2 linked regions of the Variovorax paradoxus genome follow. The protein of the gene in region 1 binds, or shares a complex with, the protein of each later gene. Links are inferred from orthologs where the notes say so. Each region holds a gene or a part of one and is shown in the gene's direction. Other genes may lie near its edges.

What was found.
Region 2: the proteins of cgtA (region 1) and ybiB are in contact, whole or in part, in a crystal structure (PDB 8BFT), measured with the Escherichia coli proteins. The link is inferred for Variovorax paradoxus from one-to-one orthologs.

The regions. Positions count from the first base shown.
Region 1 is NZ_CP091716.1:5,856,089-5,862,201, reverse strand. The notes cover bases 1-2,904. They hold cgtA (Obg family GTPase CgtA), read left to right. Parts: upstream 1-866; coding sequence 867-1,943; downstream 1,944-2,904. Other genes in these bases: proB (glutamate 5-kinase), read left to right, coding at 2,018-2,904; rpmA (50S ribosomal protein L27), read left to right, coding at 535-795; rplU (50S ribosomal protein L21), read left to right, coding at 211-522; L3V85_RS27270 (polyprenyl synthetase family protein), read right to left, coding at 1-27. Also shown: more of proB, read left to right, coding at 2,905-3,157; L3V85_RS27245 (CNP1-like family protein), read right to left, coding at 3,201-3,791; L3V85_RS27240 (RNA pyrophosphohydrolase), read right to left, coding at 3,742-4,407; L3V85_RS27235 (proline--tRNA ligase), read left to right, coding at 4,543-6,113. UniProt on the Escherichia coli protein: An essential GTPase which binds GTP, GDP and possibly (p)ppGpp with moderate affinity, with high nucleotide exchange rates and a fairly low GTP hydrolysis rate.
Region 2 is NZ_CP091716.1:2,973,676-2,984,186, reverse strand. What follows is about bases 4,447-7,349. They hold ybiB (DNA-binding protein YbiB), read left to right. Parts: upstream 4,447-5,396; coding sequence 5,397-6,302; downstream 6,303-7,349. Other genes in these bases: L3V85_RS13820 (ABC transporter ATP-binding protein), read left to right, coding at 7,196-7,349; cobA (uroporphyrinogen-III C-methyltransferase), read left to right, coding at 6,299-7,108; L3V85_RS13835 (DUF6351 family protein), read left to right, coding at 4,447-5,283. In the rest of the region: L3V85_RS13850 (DUF6351 family protein), read right to left, coding at 1-809; L3V85_RS13845 (PAS domain-containing sensor histidine kinase), read left to right, coding at 1,015-2,100; L3V85_RS13840 (response regulator), read left to right, coding at 2,097-2,732; more of L3V85_RS13835, read left to right, coding at 2,869-4,446; more of L3V85_RS13820, read left to right, coding at 7,350-8,314; L3V85_RS13815 (ABC transporter substrate-binding protein), read left to right, coding at 8,361-9,629; L3V85_RS13810 (ABC transporter permease), read left to right, coding at 9,646-10,511.

The DNA.
Region 1 (6,113 bases):
GGAGGTGTCGGCGGCTGGAACTGGCAAAGCGGGGGCGCGGGGCGCTGCTGAAAGTAAGGGCGGCCGATGGGCCGGGACGCGCAAATTATAGGGAGCCGTTACCTTCCGCAAGGGGTGGCGGGGGCTGGGGGTGGTTAGCGAACACAAACCGCGCTATAATCTTGGGCTCTGCGGAATTCGCCGCGGGGACTCAATTTCTAAGAGGTTTACATGTACGCGGTCATAAAAACCGGCGGCAAGCAGTATCGCGTTGCTTCCGGCGAAAAAATTAAAGTAGAACAGATTGCTGCGGACGTAGGCCAGGAAATCGTGATCGACCAGGTTCTGGCCGTCGGCAACGGCGCTGAAATCAAGGTTGGCACGCCCCTGGTGTCCGGCGCAACGGTGACAGTCACGGTACTGTCGCACGGCAAGCACGACAAGGTTCGCATCTTCAAGATGCGCCGTCGCAAGCACTATCAGAAACGTCAAGGCCATCGCCAGCAGTTCACCGAACTGCAAATCGGCGCGATCGCCGGCTAAGGAGAAGATTCCATGGCACAGAAAAAAGGCGGCGGCTCAACGCGAAACGGGCGCGATTCCAAGCCCAAGATGCTCGGCGTGAAGGCTTTCGGCGGCGAACTGATCAGCGCAGGCTCGATCATCGTGCGCCAGCGCGGCACCCAGTTCCACCCCGGCGTGAACGTCGGCGTGGGCAAGGACCACACGCTCTTCGCCCTGGTCGACGGCCACGTGTCGTTCGGTCAAAAGGGTGCACTGAACAAGCACACGGTCAACGTGACGCCCGCGGCGTAAGCCTCGAGTCACTTCGATCAGCCCGAGGCCCCGCATTGCCGGGGCTTCTTCATTTGTAAACTGGACATCCCATGAAGTTCGTCGACGAAGCCTTCATCGACATCGCCGCGGGCGATGGCGGCAACGGCTGCGTGTCGTTCCGTCATGAGAAATACAAAGAGTTCGGCGGCCCCAACGGCGGCGACGGCGGCCGAGGCGGCCACGTCTTCGCGGTGGCCGACTCGAATCTGAACACGCTCGTCGATTTCCGCTACTCGCGCCGCCACGAAGCAAAGCGCGGAGAGCACGGCATGGGCTCCGACATGTTCGGTGCCGCTGGCGACGACATCACGCTCAAGATGCCGGTCGGCACGATCATCTCCGACGCCGAAACCGGCGAGGTGCTGTTCGAGCTTCTGGCGGAAGGCGAAGTCATCACCATCGCCAAGGGCGGCGACGGCGGCTTCGGCAACATGCGCTTCAAGAGCGCCATCAATCGCGCCCCGCGCCAGAAGACACCCGGCTGGCCCGGCGAGAAGCGCAGCCTCAAGCTCGAACTCAAGGTGCTGGCCGACGTGGGCCTGCTCGGCATGCCGAATGCCGGCAAGTCGACGCTGATCAGCGCCATCTCCAATGCCCGCCCGCGCATTGCGGATTACCCCTTCACCACGCTGCACCCGAACCTCGGCGTCGTGCGCGTCGGCCCGGAGCAAAGCTTCGTCGTGGCCGACCTGCCTGGCCTGATCGAAGGCGCTTCCGAAGGCGCCGGCCTTGGCCATCTCTTCCTGCGTCACCTGCAGCGCACCCGCCTGTTGTTGCATGTGGTCGACATGGCGCCGTTCGACGACAGCATCGATCCGGTGGCGCAAGCCAAGGCCATCGTCGGCGAACTGAAGAAATACGACGCCGCGCTCTACGAAAAGCCGCGCTGGCTCGTGCTGAACAAGCTCGACATGGTGCCCGCCGACGAACGCGCCGCGCGCGTCAAGGACTTCGTCAAGCGCCTGCGCTTCAAGGGCCCGGTGTTCGAGATTTCGGCGCTCACGCGTGAAGGCTGCGAGCATCTGGTGCAAGCCATCTATCAGCAGGTCAAGGCGCAGCAGGTGGCCGAGCATGAGCCGGTCGAGATCGATCCGCGCTTCATTCCGCTGCCGCCCGAAGGCGACTGACCGGCGGCACAGCATCGAAAGATGCTACAAATCAGATAGCAATCAACGCAGCATTCAAGACCGCTACAGCCGAAATGACTTCGAATTCTGGATCCACCGCCTTGCGGGACGCCCGCCGTATCGTCGTCAAGGTGGGCTCCAGCCTCGTGACCAACGAGGGGCGCGGTCTCGACGAAGCCGCCATCGGCGAATGGTGCCGTCAGCTGGCGGAACTCGTGCGCGACGGCCGCGAGGTCGTGATGGTGTCGAGCGGCGCCATTGCCGAAGGCATGAAGCGGCTCGGCTGGCGCACCCGTCCGCACGAGATTCATGAACTGCAGGCGGCGGCGGCAGTCGGCCAGATGGGCCTGGCCCAGATGTACGAGACCAAGCTGCGCGAGAACCAGATCGGGAGCGCCCAGGTCCTGCTGACGCATGCCGACTTGGCCGACCGCGAGCGCTATCTCAATGCGCGCTCGACCCTCGTCACGCTGCTGCGGCTGGGCGTCGTCCCGGTCATCAACGAGAACGACACCGTCGTCAACGACGAAATCAAGTTCGGCGACAACGACACGCTCGGCGCGCTCGTGGCCAACCTCGTCGAGGCCGATGCGCTGGTCATCCTCACGGACCAGAAGGGCCTCTACACGGCCGACCCGCGCAAAGATCTGGAAGCGAAGTTCGTGCACGAGGCCGCGGCGGGCGATCCGGCCCTCGAGGCCATGGCCGGCGGCGCGGGGTCGAGCATCGGCAAGGGCGGCATGATCACCAAGATCCTTGCGGCCAAGCGTGCCGCGGGTTCAGGCGCTTCCACCGTCATTGCCTGGGGGCGAGAAGCCGATGCGCTGCTGCGCCTGGCGAAGGGCGAATCCATCGGGACGCTGCTGGTGGCGCAGACCGCCAAACACCAGGCCCGCAAGCGCTGGATGGCTGACCACCTGCAGCTGCGCGGCGCTGTCGTCGTCGACGCCGGCGCGGCGGCCAAGGTGAGGGCCGAGGGCAAGAGCCTGCTGCCGATCGGCATGACGGCCGTATCGGGCGAGTTCTCGCGAGGCGACGTGATCGCAGTGCGCGATGCCGAGGGCGTCGAACTGGCCCGGGGCCTGGCCAACTATTCGAGCGTGGAGGCGCGCTTGCTCTGCCGCAAGCCCTCGTCCGAATTCGAGCGCCTGCTGGGCTACGTGGCGGAACCTGAAATGGTCCACCGCGACAACATGGTGCTGATGCCCAGCTGAGGCAGAAAACTGAAACGGGGCCCAGGGCCCCGTTTGTTTTTGCTTATTGCACTTCCCGGACCGGATTCCGGATGTTCTGGACCATTTCCCCGACCGATGCGCGCGGCGCATTACCCCGGCACAGCGCCTGGCCGGCCAGTGCCTTGGTGTAGCTGGAGTTCAGGTCGTAGAACCGCTTCCATTCGGGCTTTTCGTTCTCGTGCCAGCGGCCTTCGTTGTAGCGGGCGTAGCTTTTCATCTCCGAGGTCGAGCAGCGCACGCCTTCGTAGAAGGCGTTGACGGCGCCGCCGGAACGGTTGTGCGCCACCACCACGTAGCGCACGATGCCGTCGCCGGTGATGGCGATCGTGTTCGGGTCGATGCCGAACTGCAGGCTCATGTACGGCGGCATCGAGATTTGCAGCAAGCGGCTTTCGCTGAACGCCGGGGGCGGCGGAACGGCGGTTTCGGCCCACTCCCTGTCTGTCTCGGAGCGCTTGGGCGGCGGCGGCATGCCGGCCTGGGCCCAGTCGGCGTTGTCGGTATCGTGGTTGCCCGAGGCGCATCCGGCAAGGATGCCGAAGCAGGCGAGCAGGAGCGCGCGTTCAGCGTTGCGTCGGAAGGAAGGGCGCGTTGTGGTTGGCAGAAGGTTCATCGCTCACTGAAGGAATGTCTGGATGCGGATCGAAGCTGCCGCCCGGCGGCAGGTCCAGTCCGGGCGGCGCGCCGGCGTCCAGCGAATGGCGCTCGAATTCTCGGGCGCGCACGTTGCTGCGCAGGAAGCGGTTGCGGAAATCCTGCCGTGGCAGGTAGCGAGCAAGCTCGGTGAGCGCCATCTCGTAGACGCCGCGCTTGAACTCGACGACGACGTCGAGCGGCACCCAGTAGTCATGCCAGCGCCAGGCGTCGAATTCGGGATGGTCGGTTGCACGCAGGTTGAGATCCCAATCGTGGCCGACGAGTTGCAGCAAATACCAGATTTGTTTCTGGCCCTTGTAGTGGCCCCGTGCGTCACGGCGGATGAACCGATCCGGCACCTCGTAGCGCAACCAGTCGCGGGTACGGGCCACGATGCGCACATGCTCCGGATGGAGCCCCACTTCCTCATGCAGTTCCCGGAACATGGCTTGCTCGGGACTTTCGCCGCGGTCTATGCCGCCTTGCGGAAACTGCCAGGAATGCGTGCGTATGCGCTTGCCCCAGAAAACCTGGTTTCTCTGGTTGAGCAGGATGATGCCGACGTTGGGCCTGAAGCCGTCCCGGTCGAGCATAATCAAACCCCAATTTTTGAACTGAGTCGATTATGCATGCCGGGTTGCCCTCGGCAAGCTGCGATGCAGGCTCTCAGGGTCTCTCCGGGGGAGCAGTTCCCCACTTCCATTCCCGTTTCCATCACCGCGATCCCGATGAAAGCTTCCCGATTTTTTGTCTCCACCCTCAAGGAAGCGCCCGCTGACGCAGAGGTCGCGAGCCACCGGCTCATGATGCGCGCCGGCATGATCAAGAAGCTCGGCACGGGCATCTACACCTACATGCCCATGGGGCTGCGCGTGATCCGCAAGGTCGAGGCCATCGTGCGCGAGGAAATGAACCGCGCCGGCGCCGTCGAGATGACGATGCCCGTGGTGCAGCCGGCCGAGTTCTGGCAGGAGACCGGCCGCTTTGAGAAGATGGGCCCCGAGCTGCTGCGCATCAAGGACCGCCATGACCGCGACTTCGTGATCCAGCCGACCAGCGAAGAAGTGGTGACTGACATCGCGCGCCAGGAAATCCGCAGCTACAAGCAGCTGCCGAAGAATTTCTATCAGATCCAGACCAAGTTCCGTGACGAGCGCCGTCCGCGCTTCGGCCTGATGCGCGGGCGCGAATTCATCATGAAGGACGCCTACAGCTTCGACCGCGACCTCGACGCGGCCAAGGCCAGCTACCAGATCATGGCGCAGGCCTACCGCAACATCTTCGACCGCTTCGGTCTGCGCTACCGCGCCGTGGCGGCCGACAGCGGCGCCATCGGCGGCGACCTGAGCGAAGAATTCCAGGTGATCGCCGCCACCGGCGAAGACGCCATCGTCTACTGCCCCGACAGCGACTACGCCGCCAACATGGAAAAGGCCGAGGCGCTCGCGCCGGCCGGCCCGCGTCCCGCCGCCGCCAAGGCGCTCGAGAAGACGCCGACCCCCGGCAAGAGCACCTGCGCCGACGTGGCCGAGCTGCTCGGCGTGCCGCTTTCCACCACCATCAAGTCGCTGGTGCTGGCCACCGACATCCTCGACGCGGCCGGCAATCCCAAGGGCTCGCAGGTCTGGCTGCTGCTGCTGCGCGGCGACCACGACATGAACGAGATCAAGGTCAGCAAGCTGCCCGGCCTGGACCAGGGCTTCCGCTTTGCGACCCTCGCTGAAATCGACGAGCACTTCGGCTGCAAGCCCGGCTACCTGGGCCCGCTGAATCTCAAGAAGCCCGTCAAGCTGGTGGCCGACCGCGAGGCCGCCGTGCTGGCCGACTGGATCACCGGTGCGAACGAGGTCGACTTCCACATGACCGGCGTCAACTGGGGCCGCGACCTGCCCGAGCCCGACCTGGTGGCCGACATCCGCAACGTGGTCGCCGGCGACGCCTCGCCCGACGGCAAGGGCGTGCTGGCCATCGAGCGCGGCATCGAAGTGGGCCACGTGTTCGTGCTCGGCACCAAGTACAGCAAGGACATGAACGCCACCTACCTCGACGAAGGCGGCAAGCCGCAATTCCTCGAGATGGGCTGCTACGGCATCGGCATCACGCGCCTGCCCGCCGCCGCCATCGAACAGAACCACGACGAGCGCGGCATCATCTGGCCCGACGCGCTGGCGCCGTTCACCGTGGTGGTCTGCCCGATCGGCATGGACCGCAGCCCCGAGGTCAAGGTCGCGGCCGAAGCGCTCTATGAAGAGCTGCTCGCCAAGGGCGTCGACGTGCTGCTCGACGACCGCGGCGAGCG
Region 2 (10,511 bases), 2.9 Mb from region 1 along the record:
GCGGTCGACTCGCCGAAGCGCAAGACGATGCGCCCGTTCCAGCCCTTCGGGTTCCAGCGGCCGGGCTCGGCGGGATCGTCCAGCACCGCGATGCGGTAGATCGAGCGGTTGATCGTTCCCGACTCCACGCGCACGATGAAGGGCACCGTCCGGCCCTCGAGCGTGGTCGTGGTGGCAAGGTCGCCCGGGCGTGGGCCCAGCGGGTCGGCCAGCGCCTTGCGCACGCCTGCGGGCGTGAAGTAGAACCAGTCGAAGGTGGTGGCGGCCGAGCAGTCCGCATCCGTCGCCGCGCCAAGGCCCGACGCCGCGGTGCGGCATTCGAAGGGCTTGAGATGCGGCCCCGAGAACACCGGCCCCGTGATCGGATGGTTGGTCACGACGAGCTCGCCGCTCGCCTTGTCTCCCGCCTTCGCCGCCAGCGTGTTATCGCCTGCGGCGAGGCCCGCCACCAGGCCGCGCAGCGCACGGCCGCCGGGTCGGGCCGAGAAGGCAGAGGTCACGTCCTCGCCGTTGCGCGTCACGCGCACATCGGTGGCGGCCACGCCTTCGGGCAAGGCGACCTCCAGCAGCGTGTCGCCGCCGGTCACCATGTCGGCGCGACCCGACAGGGTGGCAAGCGCGATCTTGCCCACGGAAACCGGTGGGGCCGACGTGCCGGGGTCGGCGGTGCCGCCGCCGGCGGCCGGGAAGCCGGTCCAGGTCGGGGCGCTGCTGCCGCTGCCGCCGCCGCAGCTGCCCAAGAGCAGCGCGGCAAGGCTCATCGCGACGGGCCACAGCAAGCGTCGCTTGGCGGGCGCACAGGTCTTCATCTCTTGTCTCCAGCATCGGGGCGAAGGCGCGACTCTATGCAAACGCGGCGCGGATATCTGTCAGATAAACGGGCGCCGCTTATCGGGGAAATACGGATGCCGCAGCGGGTTTGCCCGTCTCCACGCGCGTGCGCGAGCACCACATAATTCCGGCGTTGGTTGCAGCCCTGCGCGAAGACGCCATCGGACGGGCAGAAGAAAAGAGATGAGACAAACACCCAACGACGCGCCTTTCGACATGCAGTCCGTCCCGTTCCGCGGCATCGTGGAACAGTCGGTAGCGGGCATCTACATCCTGCAGGACGAGCACTTCCAGTACACCAACGCCACCTTCGCGGGCATGGCGGGCTACTCCAACGACGAGGCGCTGGGCAAGCCGCTGCGCGAGTGCGTGCCGGGCTACTACGTCGGCGAGGTGATGGAGCGCTACAAGCGCCGCATCTCGGGCGAAGTGAAGAGCATGCATTTCGTCACCCACGGCCTGCACCGCGACGGCAACGTGGTCCACATCGACGTGCACGGCCAGGCGATGCAGTTCCGCGGGCGCCCCGCCGTGGTGGGCGTGGGCGTGAACGTGACGGAGCAGATACAGCGCGACGCCGAACTGCTGGAGTCGCGCCACGAATACCGCGAGCTGGCGTCGCGCCTGAACACCATGCGCGAACAGCAGCGCGCTGAGTACGCGCGCGAGGTGCACGACGTGCTGGGCGGGCTGCTCACATCGATGAAGCTCGACGTGGGGCGCATCGCGCGGCGCTCGCGCTCCACCGCCATACGCGGCATCGCGGCCGACCTCAACGCGCTGCTGGTGGAAGCCATCGACAACGTGCGCGAGCTTTCGGAGTCGATGCATCCGCAGGCGCTCGACCACCTGGGCCTGGGCGCCGCCATCGCGGGCCACCTGAAGCGCTTTCGCGAACGCTCCGAGCTGCGCGTGAGCATGCAGCCGCAGGAGTTCGACATCGACCTGCCGCGCTGGCGCTCGATCGCTGTGTTCCGCATCTTCCAGGAGGCGCTGACCAATGTCGCGCGGCATGCGCGCGCCAGTGCGGTGACGGTGCGCTTCCGGCGCACCGAAAAAACCTTCTGGCTGGAGATCGAGGACGACGGCATCGGCTTCGATGCCGGCGACGCCGGCATGCAGGCCCTGCGCCAGTCGCTCGGGCTGATCTCGATGCGCGAGCGCGCCTACGAGCTGGGCGGCAGCCTGGCCATCGACTCGGCGCCGCGCTTCGGCACGCGGGTGACGCTGCAGGCCCCCATCGTGGCGAGCCCGCTGGTGCGCGCATGACCAGCCTGCTCATCATCGACGACCACGCCATGTTCCGCTCCGGCCTGCGCAAGGTGCTGCAGGACGCGCCGGAGATCACCGGCATCGCCGAGGCCGGCGACTGGCGCGGCGGCATGGCCTGCCTGGAGGCGCAGCCCGTCGACGTGCTGCTGCTGGACATCAACATGCCTGAATGCAGCGGGCTCGACCTGATCGGGCCGATTCGCGAGCGTTTTCCGGCGCTGCGCATCATCATGCTGAGCATGTATTCCGAACCGCAGTACGCGGTGCGCGCCTTGCGCAACGGCGCGCACGGCTACGTGGCCAAGGACATGGAGGCGGTCGACCTGATCGCGGCCATCCGAATCGTGAGCCGCGGGCGACAGTTCGTGGCGCCGTCGATCACGCGGGCGCTGATGGACAACATGCAGGGGCTGGCGCCAGACCCGCGGCCTCACGAACGCCTGTCTTCGCGCGAGTCGGAGATCCTGCGCATGATCGTGGGCGGCGAGTCGCTCACGGCCATCGCCGAGCGGCTGGCGATCAACGTCAAGACGGTCAGCACCTACCGCCGGCGGCTTCTCGAGAAGATGGGCCTGGGCTCGAACGCGCAGCTGGTGCAGTACGCGGTGCATCACAGGCTGCTGGACTGAGCGCGCGCGTCATCGAAATCTGACAGCGCACGCCCGGGTTTCCGACTTGTGGCGGGGCGGGCGGCTGCCTAGCATCGGCGGGGAGGGCGGCCGACAGGGCCGGACCTGTCAGAAAAACAAACGAGGAGACATCCACATGAGTTCTTGGAAGCAGATCAGCGCCTGCGCGGCCGGCGCCATCGTGATTGCCGCATGCGGCGGCGGCAGCGGCGGCGGGGGCGGCATCGCGTTCATCCCGTCGGCCACGGCGCCGGCGGCCGACCAGCCGCCCGCGGCATCGAAGATTTCGCTGCAGGTGCTGTCGAGCCAGCCCGAGTACGTCTCGGGCGGCGACGCCCGCATCGCGGTCAACGCGCCGCAGGCCGACCAGGGCCAGCTCGAGCTCTGGCTCAACGGCGAGAAGATCAGCCCCGCGCTCGCCGCGAGCGCGACGCGGCTCGAAGGCCTGGTCGCCGGCCTGAAGCTGGGCGCCAACACGCTGGAAGTGCGCCACAAGACCCGCGGCAAGCTCGACGCGCTCACGCTCACCAACTACCCCATCACCGGCCCGATGTTCGCGGGCCCCAAGCAGGAGCCCTTCGTGTGCTCGGTACTCACCGACCTGGGCAAGGAGCCGCTGGTCGACACCGACGACAGCAAGTACTACGCGGTCAAGGACAAGAACGGCAACACCATCGGCTACAGCCGCCACTGCTCGATCGACTCCTACGTGCAGTACTACTACATGCCCGTGGGCGGGACCAGCCACAACCAGTACCTGCCGATGCCGACCGACGGCTCGCGCCCGGGCAACATCGCCAAGACCCGGCTGACCGACGGCCGGGAGGTCGACTTCATCGTGCGCTGGGAACGCGGCACCATCAACCGCTTCATCTACCAGTACGTGATGCTCGCGCCTTTCGGCGAAGACCCGGCCAGGCCCGACACCAGCCTGTGGAACAAGAAGCTGGTCTACCACTTCCAGGGCGGCGTGGGCTTCGGCCACTACCAGGGCGGCCCCGACAAGCGCGCGGGCCTGGTCGACGCCATCGGCAAGGGCTACGCCATCGCCTATTCCACCGGCAACCGCACGGGCGAGCACTACGACATGATCCTCGGCGGCGAGACCGCGCTCATGACCAAGGAAGGCTTCGTCAAGCGCTACGGCGTGCCGAGCTACACCGTGGGCCTCGGGGCGTCCGGCGGGGGCATCCAGCAGTACCTGTACCCGCAGAACCATCCGGGCCTGATCGACGCGGCCATCGCGGTGCAGCCCTACCCCGACATGGTGGGCCAGATTCCGCACGTGGGCGACTGCGAGCTGCTCGAGTACTACATGGACGTGACCGACCGCGCCAACGCCAAGTGGACAGCGAGCATCAAGAACCGCACCTGGCTGGTGGGCTTCAACGCCGAGGAGACGGTCGCCAACCCGTTCTACGGGCTGCAGCCATACCTGCCCAACGTGCGCATGGCCACCGGCTCCACCGAGTGCCGCAAGGCCTGGATGGGCCTGACCGCCGGCGCGATGAACCCGAAATTCGACGCCGACAGCATCATGGCAAAGGGCGCGGCGCGCATGAACATGGCGGCCTTCGGCCCCATTCCGTTCAGTCACTACGACGACGTGCGCAACGTCTACGGCATCGGCGCCGACGGCTACCCCCGTTCCACCTGGGACAACGTGGGCGTGCAGTACGGCCTGCAGTCGATGAAGGACGGCAAGATCTCCACCGCCGAATTCCTCGACCTGAACCTGAAGGTCGGCGGCTGGAAGCGCATGAGCGAGATGGTGGCCGAGGGCTTCCCCTACAACGGCACCGGCAACGCCGAGGTGATGAAGGTGGCCGCCGACGCGAGCTATTTCGACCCATGGGGCAGCCGCAACATGAACCGCTGGAACCCGCTCACGCCCGACGTGCCGGCGCTCCGCACCCACGGCGACCTGGATGCCATCAAGGCGATGCAGCGCTCGGGCCTGGTCTTCACCGGCAAGACCGACATCCCGACCATCGACTGGCATCCGTACCTGGAGCAGCAGCTGAACATGCACAACGTGCACCAGTCCTTCGCGATCCGCAAGCGCATCCGCAACAAGATGGGCAACTCGGACCACCAGGCCATCTGGTTCACCGAGACGCGCAACGCAGCCGTGGAGTTCGATCAGACGCCGATGGCCTTCGAGGTGATCGATGAGTGGATGACGAAGATCCGCGCCAATCCGCAGCGCAGCGTGGCCGACAACCGGCCGGACCGCGCAGTGGACAGCTGCTTCGACAACACCGGCGCGCTGATGGCCAGGGGCGCCGACGTGTGGAGCGGCGTGCTCGACACCAAGCCCAAGGGTGCCTGCACGCAGGCCTTCCCTATGTACGGCACATCGCGCATCGTGGCCGGCGGTCCGATCGAAGGCGGCATCTTCAAGTGCGCGCTGAAGCCGCTGGACAACGCGCTGGCGGACGGTACCTACGGCACATGGAAGCCGAACGCGGCGGAAATCCAGAAGCTGCAGGCCATCTTCCCCGAGGGGGTCTGCGATTTCGCCAGCCCCGGCCAGGGCTCCGCAGGCTGATTCCGCGCTGAAATCCACCCGAAGCCACCCTCCGCGGTGGCTTTTTTTATGGGCGCCACGGCATAAGCGACTGCGCCTTGCGGCATAAGTCTTGCTGGACAATCCCCACACCCATGGGAATCAGCCAATACATCAAGGAAATCGGCCGCGGCGCGCGAGGCGCCAAGCCGCTCACGCGCGAGCAGGCCACCGACCTGTTCGGCCAGGTGCTGGACGGCACCGTCACCGACCTCGAGATCGGCGGCTTCTGCCTGGCCATGCGCATCAAGGGCGAGACGCCCGAGGAAATGGCCGGCTTCCTCGACGCCACGCACGCGCGGCTGCATCGGGTGCCCGCCGGCGAGCGCCCCCTGATCGTGCTGCCGAGCTACAACGGTGCGCGCAAGCTGCCGGTGCTCACGCCGCTGCTGGCGCTGCTGCTGGCGCGCGAAGGGCTGCCGGTGCTGGTGCATGGCAGCGCCAGCGAAACATCGCGCGTGCTTGCGTCCAACGTGCTCTGCGCGCTCGACGTACCGCCCATGACGGCCATCCGCCCCATCGCCAACGGCGAGGCCGCCTTCGCACCCACCGAGCTTCTGAACCCCGCCCTCAAGCGGCTGCTCGACGTGCGCCGCGTGGTCGGCCTGCGCAACCCCGGCCACAGCGTGGTCAAGCTGATGCAGCCGGGCGCCGGCTCCTGCGTGGTGGTGGCCAGCTACACGCACCCCGAATACGCCCGCACCATGGGCGAGACCTTCGAACTCACGGGCATGACCGCCCTGCTCTCGCGCGGCCTCGAAGGCGAGGTGGTGTCCGACCCGCGCCGCACCGCGCAGATCGACGGCTTCGTGCGCGGCGTGCGGACCGAGCTGCAGGCACAGCAGCCAGGCACCGCCTCTGACGTGCCGGGCCTGCCGAAGGAAATCGACGTCGCCACCACGGCCGACTACACGCGCCGCGTGCTGGCCGGCGAGCTTCCCGTGCCCGAGGCCATCGCGGCGCAAGTGCGGCACATCACGCAACTGGCATCCCACGCATGAACAACGACACCCCCTCTTTCCTCATCACCGGCCGCTGCACGCTGGTGGGCGCTGGCCCCGGCGACCCCGAACTGCTGACGCTCAAGGCCGTGAAGGCGATCCAGGCCGCGACGGTGCTGCTGGTCGACGACCTGGTGAACGACGAGATCGTGCAGGCCTATGCCCGCCCCGACGCGCGCATCGTGCACGTGGGCAAGCGCGGCGGCTGCAAGAGCACGCCGCAGGCCTTCATCGAGCGGCTGATGATCACCGCCGTGCGCGAGGGCGAGACGGTGGTGCGCCTCAAAGGCGGCGACCCGTTCATCTTCGGCCGCGGCGGCGAGGAGGTCGAGCACCTGCGCGAAGCCGGCATCGAATGCGCGGTGGTCAACGGCATCACCGCCGGCCTGGCGGCAGTGACCGCGCTGGGCGTGCCGCTCACGCACCGCGACCATGCGCAGGGCGTGGTGTTCGTCACCGGCCATGCCAAGACCGGCGCCGGTGCGACGGAAGACCCGACCGACTGGCGCGCGCTTGCCGCGACGGCCTACAACGCGCGCCTGACGCTGGTGATCTACATGGGCGTCGCGGGCGCGGGCCACATCGAGCGCGAACTGCTGCAGGGCCTGCCGGGCGACACGCCCGTGGCCGTCATCCAGCATGCGAGCCTGCCGCAGCAACGCCACATCGCGACCACGCTGGGCAACCTGCAGAACGGCATCGCCGAAGCGGGGCTGGCCAGCCCCGCGGTGATCGTCGTGGGCGACGTGCTGCGCGGACTCGCGGCGGCTGCCCTGCCGCTCGACGCGGGCAAGTTCGGCACCTGAGCCGAACAGCGCCGACCGGGGTGCCGGCGGCGGCAACGGCGGCGGCTCGAACCGCCGCGTGGCATGGATCGTGCTGGGCCACCGGCAATGAACGCCGTTGCCACGCCCGAGCCCGCCGCCGTCGAGATCGTCGCCCTCACCAAGCGCTACGCCCCCGGCACGCCGGCGGCCGTCGACCGGATCGACTTGCGCATCGCCAGCGGCAGCTACTGCTGCCTGCTGGGGCCCTCGGGTTGCGGCAAGAGCACCACGCTGCGCATGATCGCGGGGCACGAGTCGGTCACCAGCGGCGACATCCTGCTGGACAACCGCAACATCACCGACCTGCCCGCCGCGGCGCGCGGCACGGCGATGATGTTCCAGAGCTTCGCGCTGTTCCCCCACCTCTCGGCCACCGACAACGTGGCCTTCAGCCTCAAGATGAAGGGCGTCGGCAAGGCCGAGCGCCAGCGGCGTGCCAACGACCTGCTCGAGCGCGTCGCCATGGGCCACCTGGCCGCGCGCAAACCCGGTGAACTCTCCGGCGGCCAGCAGCAGCGCGTAGCGCTGGCGCGGGCGCTCATCACCGAGCCGCGGGTGCTGCTGCTCGACGAGCCGCTGTCGGCGCTCGATCCCTTCCTGCGCATCCAGATGCGCGCCGAGCTGCGGCGCTGGCAGAAGGAACTGGGGCTGACCTTCGTGCACGTCACGCACTCGCAGGAAGAAGCGATGGCGCTGGCCGACACCATGGTGGTCATGAACCACGGCGTGATCGAGCAGGTCGGGTCGCCGCACGCGGTCTACAACCATCCGGCGAGCGAGTTCGTGGCGCGCTTCATGGGCGGCCACAACGTGTTCGACACCACGGCCGGCCCGATCGCGGTGCGCTGCGACCGCATGCGGATCGCCGCGGCCTCCGGCGAAGCAGCCGCTGAACCCGACGCGCTGCGCGCCACCGTCACCGATGTCGAGTACCAGGGCACCTACGTGCTGCTTGGCCTGTCGCTCGACGGCGCCGCCCCTGGCCGGCAGAACGTTTCGGTGCTGCTGGGAGAAGCCGTCTTCCTTGCCCGGCCCTATGCGCACGGCGAGGTGGTGCGCCTCTCTTGGGCCGCGGCCGACGCGCGCGTGCTCGGCCCCGGTGCCAGGCCGCCGGGCGAACGGGCGCCGGCACCCTCCGGCGCAGCCGCGCGCGACGACATGGCCGCGCTCGCCATGACTCTCTGAGCAACCCCTTTTCCCTTTCCATCGTTTCTTCCACGGAGACTTCACCATGACCGACCCCATCGACTCGTCCGCCGGCTTCAAGCGTCGCACCCTGCTGCAGGGCACGGCCGGCATCCTGGCCACGGGCATCGCGCCCTTCGTGCATGCGCAGGAAAAAGTCGTGCTGCGCTACCTCGGCACGGCGGTGAACCAGGACAAGGCCATCGCCGAGAAGTTCAAGGCCGACACCGGCATCGAGATCCAGTACGTGGCCGTGACCACCGACGATGTGACCAAGCGCGCGGTGACCGCGCCCAACAGCTTCGACCTGATCGACACCGAGTTCTTCTCGCTCAAGAAGATCGTGCCGACCGGGAACCTCAAGGGCATCGACACCAGGCGCGTGAAGAACGCCGACAAGATCACCTCGCTCTTCACCAAGGGCGAAGTGGCCGGCAAGAAGGTCGGCGACCAGGGCACGGCGCCCGTGAAGGTGATCTACCTCGAGGGCGAGAAGAGCAAGGCCTTCGCCAAGTCGGCCACGCAGTACATGTCGCTGATCCCGACCACCTACAACGCCGACACGCTGGGCATCCGCCCCGACCTGATCAAGCGCCCCATCGGCTCGTGGGCCGAGCTGCTGAACCCCGAGTTCAAGGGCAAGACCGCCATCCTGAACATTCCGTCGATCGGCATCATGGACGCGGCGATGGTGGTGGAAGCCAAGGGCATCCACAAATACGCCGACAAGGGCAACATGACCAAGGCCGAGATCGACCTGACGATCAAGACCCTGATCGAGGCCAAGAAGGCCGGCCAGTTCCGCGCGCTGTGGAAGGACTTCAACGAGTCGGTGAACCTGATGGCCTCGGGCGAGGTGGTGATCCAGTCGATGTGGTCACCGGCGGTGACGGCCGTGCGCAGCAAGGGCATCGACTGCACCTTCCAGCCGCTGAAGGAGGGTTATCGTGCCTGGGCTTCGGGTTTCGGCCTGCCGGCCACGCTGTCGGGCAAGAAGCTCGACGGCGCGTACGAGTTCATCAACTGGTTCCTCGACGGCTGGGCCGGCGCGTACCTCAACCGCCAGGGCTACTACAGCGCCGTGCTCGACACCGCCAAGACCAAGATGGAAGCCTACGAGTGGGCCTACTGGATGGAAGGCAAGCCCGCGGCGCAGGACATCAAGAGCCCGCAGGGAGACGTGATCGCCAAGGCCGGCGCGGTGCGCGACGGCGGCAGCTACGAGCAGCGCATGGGCGGCATCGCCTGCTGGAACGCGGTGATGGACGAGAACGAATACATGGTGAGGAAATGGAACGAGTTCGTCGCGGCCTGACCGTCGACCCGAGTCCGTGAGCGCTCCCGCCACCCGCGCCTCCGTCGCCGCCACGCCCGTCCATGCCGTGAAAGCGTGGTGGCAGGCGGCGCCATTCGCGCTGGTGTTCCTGCTGTTCTTCCTGATTCCGCTGGCGCTGGTCGCGATGGTCAGCCTTTGGAATTTCAACGAATACGAGCTGATCCCGGCCGTCACGCTGCGCAACTACCTGAGCCTGTTCGAGGGCTGTTCGCGTCTCACCGACAACGGCGACCTGTGCGTCACGCTCAACACCTACCTGAGCACTTTCAAGTTCTGCGTGCTGGTGTGGGGCATCACGCTGCTGATCGGTTTTTCGGTCGCTTACTTCCTGGCGTTCCACGTGCGTTCGTCGACCATGCAGACGGTGTTGTTCGTGCTGTGCACGGTGCCGTTCTGGACATCGAACGTGATCCGCATGATTTCGTGGGTGCCGCTGCTGGGGCGCAACGGGCTGGTCAACCAGGCGCTGATGGGCGTGGGCCTGGCGAACCAGCCGGTCGAGTGGCTGCTGTTCTCCGACTTCTCCGTGGTGCTGGCCTTCGTGCACCTGTACACGATGTTCATGATCGTGCCGATCTTCAACAGCATGATGCGCATCGACCGCTCGCTGCTCGAAGCGGCCAGCGACGCGGGGGCATCGGGCTGGCAGACGCTGTGGAACGTGGTGGTGCCGCTGTCGCGCACCGGCATCCTGATCGGCTCGATTTTCGTCATCACCATCGTCATGGGCGACTTCGTGACGATCGGGGTGATGGGTGGCCAGCAGATCGCATCCATCGGCAAGATCATCCAGGTGCAGACCTCGTATCTGCAGTTTCCGCTGGCAGCCGCCAACGCGATGATTCTGCTGGCTGTCGTGCT